DNA from 3 places in the Allobosea sp. GW823-FHT01F03 genome. Region 1 is predicted to be linked to each of the others. Evidence: riboswitches for the same ligand, from Rfam matches in the RefSeq annotation. Region 1 holds a riboswitch; each other region holds the start of a gene.

The links. A riboswitch is a leader RNA that binds a small molecule or an ion and turns the genes downstream of it on or off. The one in region 1 is predicted to bind cobalamin.
Region 2: linked by a shared signal. The riboswitch ahead of AC3RCC_RS18090 (ABC transporter substrate-binding protein) and the one ahead of AC3RCC_RS24820 (CbtB domain-containing protein) in region 1 are both predicted to bind cobalamin.
Region 3: linked by a shared signal. The riboswitch ahead of AC3RCC_RS03565 (TonB-dependent receptor plug domain-containing protein) and the one ahead of AC3RCC_RS24820 (CbtB domain-containing protein) in region 1 are both predicted to bind cobalamin.

The regions. Positions count from the first base shown of each region.
Region 1 is NZ_CM179505.1:5,192,745-5,196,006, reverse strand. It holds gene cobW (cobalamin biosynthesis protein CobW) at 1-179, opposite strand, end outside; gene AC3RCC_RS24830 (DUF1636 family protein) at 176-601, opposite strand; gene AC3RCC_RS24825 (CbtA family protein) at 650-1,393, opposite strand; gene AC3RCC_RS24820 (CbtB domain-containing protein) at 1,406-1,579, opposite strand; cobalamin riboswitch at 1,618-1,797, opposite strand; gene cobU (bifunctional adenosylcobinamide kinase/adenosylcobinamide-phosphate guanylyltransferase) at 1,921-2,433, shown strand; gene cobO (cob(I)yrinic acid a,c-diamide adenosyltransferase) at 2,447-3,058, shown strand; gene cbiB (adenosylcobinamide-phosphate synthase CbiB) at 3,066-3,262, opposite strand, start outside.
Region 2 is NZ_CM179505.1:3,765,604-3,768,865, reverse strand. It holds gene AC3RCC_RS18095 (FecCD family ABC transporter permease) at 1-461, opposite strand, end outside; gene AC3RCC_RS18090 (ABC transporter substrate-binding protein) at 458-1,474, opposite strand; cobalamin riboswitch at 1,750-1,961, opposite strand; gene AC3RCC_RS18085 (LysR family transcriptional regulator) at 1,981-2,889, opposite strand; gene AC3RCC_RS18080 (NAD(P)/FAD-dependent oxidoreductase) at 3,050-3,262, shown strand, end outside.
Region 3 is NZ_CM179505.1:758,943-762,204, forward strand. It holds gene AC3RCC_RS03565 (TonB-dependent receptor plug domain-containing protein) at 1-1,863, opposite strand, end outside; cobalamin riboswitch at 1,987-2,186, opposite strand; gene blh (bifunctional sulfur transferase/dioxygenase Blh) at 2,315-3,262, shown strand, end outside.

The sequences.
Region 1 (3,262 bases):
CCGGCGATGAAGGAGCCGTCGAAGCCGAGATCGCCGAATTCGTTGACCAGCACGGCGAGGCGCTTGCCGCCGGCATTCTCGAGCAGATGCCGGACGAGGGTCGTCTTCCCGGCGCCGAGGAAGCCGGTGATGATCGTGCACGGCACCTTGCCGAGCGTGGGGTTCTGGGGAGCGTTCATTGATCAGATCCTTGCTGGCGCGGCAGCGGAGGCACGCGCGCGACCACGCCCTTGCGGAACGAGGCGGGTCTTTCTTTCCAGGGAACGATGCCGTTGGCGCTGGCGGCAAAGCTCTGCGCCGCGCCGACGATCTCGTCGAGATGGCTGTCGGTGTCGAGGTCACCGATTAGATAGGTCCACTTGCCGTCGGCGGCGAGCGCGATGGTGCAGGGCCGCTTGCAGACGGCGAGGCATTCGACCTCGACGACGGCGACGCGGCTGCCGGCAAGGCGCGCGGCCAGGGCCGATGCGAGCTCGACGCCCGGCCGGTCATAGCCGTCAGGCAGATCGTCGCGCTGGCGCCGGCAGGCTGTGCAGACATGGATGGTGCAGCCCGGCTCCAGCCGGGCGATGGTCGCGAGGGCGAGATCGCCTTCGAGCATGAGACTGCTTCCTTGGACTGGCGCGGCCGTTTCCGGCCGCGCGAGGCGTCAGGCCGCCGCCGTGGCGGCGCTGCGGCGCGTGGCCCAGGGCCAGAGCACGCCGACGGCGAAGCCGGTGGCGAGCCAGAGCGCGGCCTGGATGGCGAGCGAGAGCGCCGCGAAATGCGCCGCGATCTCGGCGGGGACCCGGCTTTCCGGAGCGACCGGGTGCGGCGCGCCGATCAGATGCGGCAGCAGCAAAGCGAGCACGGCGAGCGCCCTTGCCCAGGAGGACTCGACCCGCAGGAAGACGAAGAGCGCGCCCGCGGTGACGGCTGCGGTCATCAGCCACCAGAGCTGCCGGTGCTGTAGCTCCGCCGCGGCTGCGCCCGGCAGTTCCGGCGCCAGCCCCATAGCCGGGGCGAGCCCGAAGGCGAGGAACCCGCAGACCGCCCAGGCCAGGGCCCGGCGCTCGTCGATCCGCTCGTTCGCCGCGATCATGCCGGCGAGCAACAGGGCGGCGAAGCCGATCGCGGTGCCGATCGTCACCAGGCTGGTGAAGGCGGTGCGCTGGAAACCGTCCTGCGGCTTCCATTCATGCTCGTCCCCATGCGCGGCCGGGCCGTGCGCGAGGTGGATGCGGGCTTCGCCGGTGAAGGCCGCCTGCATCGGTGCGGGCTGCGCGCGCAGCGCCGCCTCATAGGTCTCGGCCTTGAGGATGAGCGGCGTCGTGGTGACGTGCTGGAGCGCCGATATCAGCAGCCCAGCCAGAAGCCCGGCCAGAAGACTGACCGTGAGAACACGCGTGACCATTTGGCTTCCCCGTCAGTGGCAGGGGAAGGCGAGGCCGTGGCGGGCGTCATGCGCCGCATTGTGGACATTCGCGGAGGCCGCGAAGCCGACGGTGTAGACCAGCACGAAGCCGAGGATCAGCGCCGCGGCGACGGCTTTCGCACGCTCGGAGACGCTGGCCTGGCTGGAGACGGTAGCCGTATTCATCTTGGTTCACTTCCTGGCCACCCCACCGGCAGCCTGTTGGACGACATCGAAAGACGGCAGGTCTCCTGGCTCACGGCTTGGTGTCCTGCTCCGCCTTCCCGGGAAACCCAGTGGCCGATGGCGCAGGACGCGCCGCTTACAGTTGCGGGGGCAGCCGCGGCATCGCACCGCGTTCCCTTTTCACCTCGTCGCCGAGGCACCGTCGGGGATGATCATTAGCCATCCGGCGGGCGCTGTGCAATGCACTCACGTCATTCTCGGCCGGAAGCGTAGCGCAGAGCCGAGAATCTCCTGAAAGAGATGCTCGGCTCTGCGCCCGAGCATGACGCGGAGACCAAGACATGACCGTTCCCCCGCTCACCCTCGTCCTCGGTGGCGCCCGTTCCGGCAAGAGCCGCCATGCCGAGACGCTGATCGAAGCCCTGCCGGCTCCCTGGATCTACATCGCCACCGCCCAGGCCTATGACGAGGAGATGCGCGCGCGGATTGCCGAGCACCGGGCCCGCCGCTCGCCGGACTGGCGGACGATCGACGCGCCGATGGCGCTGCCCGAGGCTCTGCGTGCCGTTCCGCCCGGGCGGCCGGTGCTGGTCGACTGCCTGACGCTCTGGCTGACCAATCTCATCCTGGCCGAGCGCGATATCGCCATCGCCACAGGTGATTTGATGCTCGCCTGCCGCGAGGCGCAGGGGCCGATCGTGCTGGTTTCGAACGAGGTCGGCCTCGGCATCGTGCCGGAGAATGCGCTCGCCCGCCGCTTCCGCGACGAGGCCGGGCGGCTGCACCAGCGCCTTGCGAGTCAGGCGGAGCGCGTGGTCTTCATGGTCGCCGGTCTGCCGATGCAGGTGAAATAGCAGGGACGAAGCGATGACGATCGATGACGGTGGGGCCGCCCGCCACAAGGCGAAGATGGAGAAGCGCAAGGCGGTCCAGGACGCCGAGGTCGCCGGCAAGACGCTCGAGAAGGGGCTGTTGATCGTCAACACCGGACCCGGCAAGGGCAAGTCGACCGCCGCCTTCGGCCTGATCCTGCGGGCGCTTGGCCATGGCTGGCGCATCGGCGTCGTGCAGTTCATCAAGGGCGCCTGGTCGACCGGCGAACGCAAGGCGCTGGAGGCCTTCGGCGATCAGATCTCCTGGCATTCGATGGGCGAGGGCTTCACCTGGGAGACGCAGGACAAGGCCCGCGACATCGCCGCCGCGACCCGCGCCTTCGAGAAGGCGAAGGAGCTGATGGCCGACGAGAGCATCCGGCTCCTGGTCCTGGACGAGCTCAACATCGCCCTGCGCTACGACTATCTGCCGCTCGCCGAGGTCGTGGCGGTCTTGCAGGCGCGCCGGCCCGATCTCCACATCGTCGTCACCGGCCGCAACGCCAAGCCGGAGTTGATCGAGGCCGCCGATCTCGTCACCGAGATGACGTTGGTGAAGCACCATTTCGCCGCCGGCGTGAAGGCCCAGGAGGGGATCGAGTTCTGAGCGTCGCTCAGCCAGCCAGCACTGCGAGGCTGCCGAGCCCCGCCAGCCCCCACAGGATCAGGCAGGCTTTCCGGTAGAGCCCGAGCGCCCGCCGGATGTCGGCTGCCTTCGCCTCGGCCCGTCCGTCGCCCATCCAGCCATCCTCGACCCTGACCGCGCCATAGACGCGCGGCCCGGCGAGACGAAGCCCGAGCGCCCCCGCCA
Region 2 (3,262 bases), 1.4 Mb from region 1:
CCGGCGCCGGCGGCAAGCAGCGCGACGATCAGCAGGGCCGCGACCGAGCCGAGAAAGGCGCCGCCGGAGACGGTGAGCGCCGCCCCGCCGAAGCCGAGGATCATTACCGCAACCGCGCCGGTCGAGGCGCCGGCCGAGATGCCGAGAATATAGGGCTCGGCCAGAGGGTTGCGCAGCAGCGCCTGCAGGATAGCGCCCGACAGCGCCAGTGCCCCGCCGCACAGCCCCGCCAGCAGCGCCCGGCTCAGCCGGTAGTCGAAGATCACGCCCTGCTGGATGGCACTGACCGGGTAGCCCAGATCAAACAAGCCGTTGCCGAGCGCCTGGAAGGCGGTCGGCAACGGAATCCGCATCTCTCCGATCGTCACCGCAAGCGCGATGGCGAAGACCAGCGCGGCCAGCGCTGCGAACGCGATGCCGATCCGCGCCGGCCAGTTCGGCTGGACGGGGTGGTGGCTCACCGCGCCAGGCCGAAGCGCTCGATGCCGCGTGCCAGCGCCTCGATGCCGTCGACGGTGTCGAGCCCGGCGCGCGTCGCGCCGACATCCATCACCACGATCCTGTCCTGCTTGACGGCATCGAGCTTGCTCGCCACCGGGTCGGTCTTGAGGAAGTTGAGCTTGAGATCGATATCGTCGGCGGGGAAGCGCCGACGATCCATCTTGACGACGACGATCACGGCGGGGTTCGCGGCGGCGATGCTCTCCCAGCCGACCAGCGGCCATTCCTCATTGGTGGTGATGACGTTGCGGGCGCCGAGCTTCGACAGGATATAGGCCGGCACGCCGTTCTTGCCTGCGATGAAGGCGTCGCCCTTGATGTCCTTGCTGGAGAACCAGACGGCGACGGGCACGTCCCGTGCCTTCAGTCCGGCGACCGACTGCACCGCCTTCTCCTCGCGCGCTTTCAGCTCGGCGACCAGGGCCTCGGCACGGTCGGAAACGTCGAAGATCTGGCCGAATTCGCGGATGTTCTGGTAGACCAGTTCCATGCCGAACATCTTGGTCCGCACGCCGTCGCCGGGGCCGGAATTGTCCTTGCCGACGCAATCGGTCGGCGAGACATAGGTCGGTACCTTGACCTTGGCGAACTGGTCGCGCTTCCCGACGATGCCGTTCGGCCCGATATGCCATTCGAACATCGCGGTGACGAGATCGGGTTCCTGGGCGACGACCGCCTCGAAGCTCGGATCATTGTCGGCGAGCCGCTTCACCTTGGCATTCACGGCTTCATAGGGCTTGGCGACCGGGCTGAACCAGACGGAGGTGCCGACGACGCGGTCGCCCAGGCCGAGCGCATAGAGGATCTCGGTCTGCGTCTGGCCGACGGCGACCACACGCTTTGGCGCCTGGCTGAAGGTGACGGTCTCCCTGCAGTTCTCCAGCGTCAGCGGGTACCGCGTCGGTGCCGCCTGTGCGGCCGTGGCGAGACACAGGCCGGCGGCCAGGGCGAGCGGGAGGCGGAAGGCGCGCATGGGACCCTTCGAAGGCAGGAGAGAGCGGACGGCGCCGGGGAGTGAGCCCGCCGGGTGTGGCGTGGGTTGATATGTAATGTTATAACAAAACTGATAGAGGTCTGCGCCGTGGCCTGTCAAGCTGGCGCGGGAAAAGGCGCCGGCGGCGCTGTTGGAGATGGGCATCTGGATTCATCGCTCCCCGAGATGAAGGCGGGAAGCAGGCGATTGCGACGGAGCGGCGGGATCCTCGTCCCGCGCCTGCCAGCAACCCTCCGGAGCACCCCGCCCGAAAGACCTTTCCGACGATCAGGGCAGGTCTCCTGGCTCGCGGGTCGATGCTGGTTCCGCCCGGCCTTCCCGGCGCGCGAGCGCCAGTGGACGATGGGTGGAGAGCTCGCCGCTTACAGTTGCGGGGGCAGCCTCGGCCTCGGCGCGGTGCGCCTCACCGAATTCCCTCTTAGCTCCAGGGCGTGACGCCTGGAGAACCATGATCGGCTGCGACCATAGATCGGCGCGAAGCGGCGTCAAGCGGTCGGAAGCTGCGGGCCGGACGCCGTCTGCATCAGGTTGCCGCAGAGCTGGCGAAGCGTCACGACATAAGGGTTGCGGGCGAGGAAGCTCGCTTCGCCGAAATAGATCGGGATCTCCGGCAGCTCGGCGATTTCGAGTCCGGCGATGCTGGTCTCGTTGCCGTCGAGGCACCAGGCCGGGATGATCGCGAAGCCGATCCCTGCCTCGACGCAGCGCTTCACGCTCGAGCTGCCGGAGGTCGAGATCGCGATCTCCATCTCCGAGCCGTCCGGGCGCAGATAGTCGATGGCGAGGTTGCGCAGCAGCTGGCCGGGCTCATAGGTCACGAAGGGGCGCCCCTGCGCCCATTCCCGGATCGCGCCCGGCGCCGGCGCCGCGCCCCAGGCGGTGGGGAAGACCAGCGCCGGCCGATAGGTGCAGACCAGATGCTGCGGCACGTTCGGGTCACCGAAATAGCGTTCGGTGATGCACAGATCGAGGCTGCCATCCTTGATCATCTCGGGCAGGGAGGTGTCGCGCTCATAGGCGAGGATTTCGACCTGCGGGAAGAGCTCGCGGAAGCGCGCCAGGATCGGCGGCAGCAGATAGTAGAAGATCGCCTGCGGCAGGCCGATGCGCAGCACCGGCCGCTCCTTGTCGAGCGTGCGGTCGAGCCTCGCCAGCACCGTGTCGAGCTCCGGCAGCAGCAGCTTGTAGAGGCTGCGCCCGCGCGGCGTCAGCGTCACCGTCTTGGCGCCCTGCTCGGAGAGGACGAGGCGCTCCTCGAGCACCTGTTCGAGCCGGCGGACATGGTTGGCGGCCGACTGGTAGCTCATCCCCAGCTTGCGCGCCGCTGCCGAATAGGAGCCGTCGCGTGCGACGATGAAGAAGGTCTGGATCAGCGTCAGATTGGCTTCGCGCATGGTTCGTTCCGCGGCGGGGAGCCTCACTCTTAGCCATAGGCGGTGACCTTCCGCCACTTTCAAACAATGGCGCAAGTCGCGGCGGATCATTTGGATCGACCCGGAAGGCGAAGCGACCGAGGGTCGCGCATCGCTTTCAAGGACGCCCCCGTCGCTTCGCATGGCCCGCTCTCCTTCCCTTCATGTCGCCGTGATCGGCGCCGGAATCGTCGGCGCCGCCGCCGCGCATTTCCTGGCGGCGGCCGGGGCGCGGGTCACGCTGCTCGATGCTTCGGGACCGGCGGCCGGCGCGACCGGCGCTTCGGACGGCGCGGTCTCGGTCGCGAGCAAGAAGCCCGGCCCGATGATGGACCTCGCCCGCCATGCCCGCGCC
Region 3 (3,262 bases), 1.3 Mb from region 1:
GAACAGGTTGTCGACGCGTCCGAAGACCGTGACCTTGTCGGTGGCCTTGTACTCGGCGGCGAGGTTGACCAGCGTCGCGCCCTTGGCCTTCAGGCGAGGCACCGAAAAGTCCCGGTTCCCGTCGACCCAGGGACCGACATAGATCAGCGTCGCCGAGAGGCTGAGCTTATCCATCGGGGTCCAGGTGACTGTGCCGCTTGCCTTGTGACGCGGCCGACGCAGCAGTTCCTGTCGCGCGACCTCATCCTTGGCGAGCGTGAAGGTGTAGTCGGCCCTGACACGCAACTGCTCGGAGATCTGCAGCGCGGCGAAGGACTCGACGCCCTTCGTCTCGGCCTTTCCGATATTGGCGTAGGAGTTGCGCGCCGCGTTGGTCGCGATCAGGTTCTGAATGTCGTTCTGGAACCAGGTCGCACCGAACTGAACGCGCCGGTCCAGAAGCGGCTGCTCGAAGCCGACGTCCCAGCCACGGCTTTCCTCCGGCTTGAGATTCGGGTTGCCGAAGAAGTTGAAGCCCGGCCGGTAGTCGATGAAGAGTTCGGCGAGCGTCGGCGCCTTGAAACCGGTGCCATAGCTCGCCTTCAGCTTGGTCTCGGTCCCTGGAACGATGTAGGCTGGCGCGATCCGGTAGGTGGTGTGGCCACCATAGCTGTCATCGTGGTCGTGACGGATGTTGGCGGCCAGGAAGAAGCGGTCGGCGACATTGCCCTGATATTCGAGATAGGCCGCCTTGCTGCCGTTCGAGGCCGTGAGGCTGGGGGTGTCCAGCCGCTCGCGCTCATAGGAGAGGCCGCCGATCAGCATGTGCCCCTTGGCGAGTTCGAGATCGCCCCGCCAATCGAGCTTGGTCCGCTCACCCAGATTCTCCGTCGGCAGGCCGAGGGCCCCGAATGCGTCGGGGGAGCGGTAGGAGCGATCCTGGTTCGAGTAGGACACGCCGAAGCGGTTCACAAAGCGACCTCCCAGCGGATCCCAGACCACCTCGCCGCGGGTGAAGGCCTGGGCGTAGTTCGAAAGCGATCGGTAGGATGTCGGCCGACTGGGGAAGCCGCTGTCATAGGTCGAGCGGAACTGCCCGTCGGTATAGCGGCCGACCCAGTTGACGCTGAGCGTGTCGGTCAAGGCGAAGCCGAGGCGGCTGGAGTAGCTATAGGCGTCATAGGCATTGGGCTTCACGCGCACGCCCGGCGGGATCAGGTTCGGCGGCACGGAATCGGTCGAGTCCGAGCGCATATGGGAGACGTTGAAGGCGTAGTTGAAACGGTCGTCGCCGCCGCTGAAGCCTGCGGCCTGGTTGAAGGTGCCGTGCGAGCCGGCCTCGACGCGCGCGGTCGCCTTTGGCGGCCCTTCGCCGCGCCTGGTGACGATCGAGATCACGCCGCCGATCGCGTTGGCGCCGTAGAGGCCGCTCTGCGGCCCGCGCAGTACCTCGATACGCTCGACGTCGTCGGTCAGCATCGAGCCGAAATCGAAGGACCGGTTCGGCGTCGACGGGTCGTTGGCCTCGATGCCGTCGATCAGCACCTTGACGTGGTTCGAATTGGTGCCGCGCATGAACACCGAGGTCTGACCGCCAGGGCCGCCGATCTGGACGATGTTGAGGCCCGGCACGGCGGCGAGCGCCTGCGGCAGCGTCCGGCGCTGCTCGCGCTGGATCTGGTCGGCGGTGATGACGGTGACGGAGCTTGCGACCTCGCGTGCCGGGGTCGGCGTGCCGGTGGCGCTGACCACGACCTCGTCGAGCCGGATCGTTTCAGGTCCCGACTGGGCCCTGGCGGCAAGGGGGTTCAACGAGGTGCCGGCGAGCAGCAGGAAGGCGAACGGCAGGGGGCCGCGCAGGGCGGTCTGGGGGAAGGGGAGCACGGAAGAAACCTCGGGCGGTCAACGTTGTGGCACGTCACCGCGAACGCGATCTCCCGCCCGCACCCGAAAAGGGTAGCGCGCAAGTGAACCAGCGATCGAAACACCCCGTCCGAACGTGTTCGCGTGTGACCACGACTGACGGCAGGTCTCCTGGCTCGCGGGTCAGCGCCTTCTCACCGCCTTCCCAGGGCCGAGGCCCCAGTGGCGTATGGCGAAAGGCTCGCCGCTTACAGTTGCGGGGGCAGCCGCAGCATGGGGTGGCGAGCCACCCGCACTGCGTTCCCTTTTGATCCCGTGAGGGAACCGTCGCGTTTACGAGTAGGGCGGGAATGAGGCGGCGTCAACGCGCGATGAGAGTGGGGAGGGGTCGCGTGGCGCGACGAAGGGGTTGCAAGTTATCATTATATATTATATGAAAATGTATATTGAATTTCGAGCCACAGGAGCCGCTATGAAAATCGTCGAGATATCCGAGAGGCTTGCGGTCGCTGGGCAGCCCTCCCTCGTCGACTTCAAGTCCCTCGCCGCGCGGGGTTTCAAGGCCATCGTCAACGACCGTCCCGATGGCGAGGAGCCGGGCCAGCCAGATTCGGCCGCCGAAAGGCAGGCGGCCACCGAGGCGTGCCTGGCCTACAGCTTCGTACCGGTGACCGGGACGACCATCACCCGGGCCGATGTCGAGGCCTTCCAGGCGGCGCTCGCCGCGGCGCCGGGGCCGGTGCTGGCGCATTGCAAGGGCGGCACGCGCTCCTTGACCCTGCATGTGCTGGGCGAGGTCCTGGGCGGACGGATGAGGGCCGAGGAGGTGCAGGGTTTCGGAGCGCGCTTCGGCTTCGATCTTGCCGGCGCAAAAGCCTGGCTCGACCGCGAGAGCGCCCGCAGTCCGCAGGTCAAGGGCTTTTACGAGCTGCGCAGCGGCAGCGTGCAATATGTCGTCGCAGACCCGGCGACGGCGCGCTGTGCGATCATCGATCCCGTGCTCGATTTCGACGAGAAATCGGGCGCGACCGCGACCGTCAGTGCCGATGCCATCCTCGCCTATGTCGCGCAGCAGGGCCTCACCGTCGAGTGGATTCTCGACACCCATCCGCATGCCGATCATTTCTCGGCGGCCGCCTATCTCAAGGCGAAGACCGGCGCGCCGACGGCGATCGGCGCCGAGGTCGTCGCGGTTCAGCGTCTGTGGAAGGATTTCTACAACTGGCCGGATTTTCCGGCCGACGCCTCGCAATGGGACAAGGTCTTCGCGGCGGGTGAACGCTTCAGGCTCGGATCGCTCGAGGCGTCGGTGCTGTTCTCGCCGGGCCATACCCTGGCCTCGGTGAGCTATCTGATCGGTGATGCGGCCTTCGTTCACGACACGCTGTTCATGCCGGATTCCGGCACGGCGCGGGCGGAT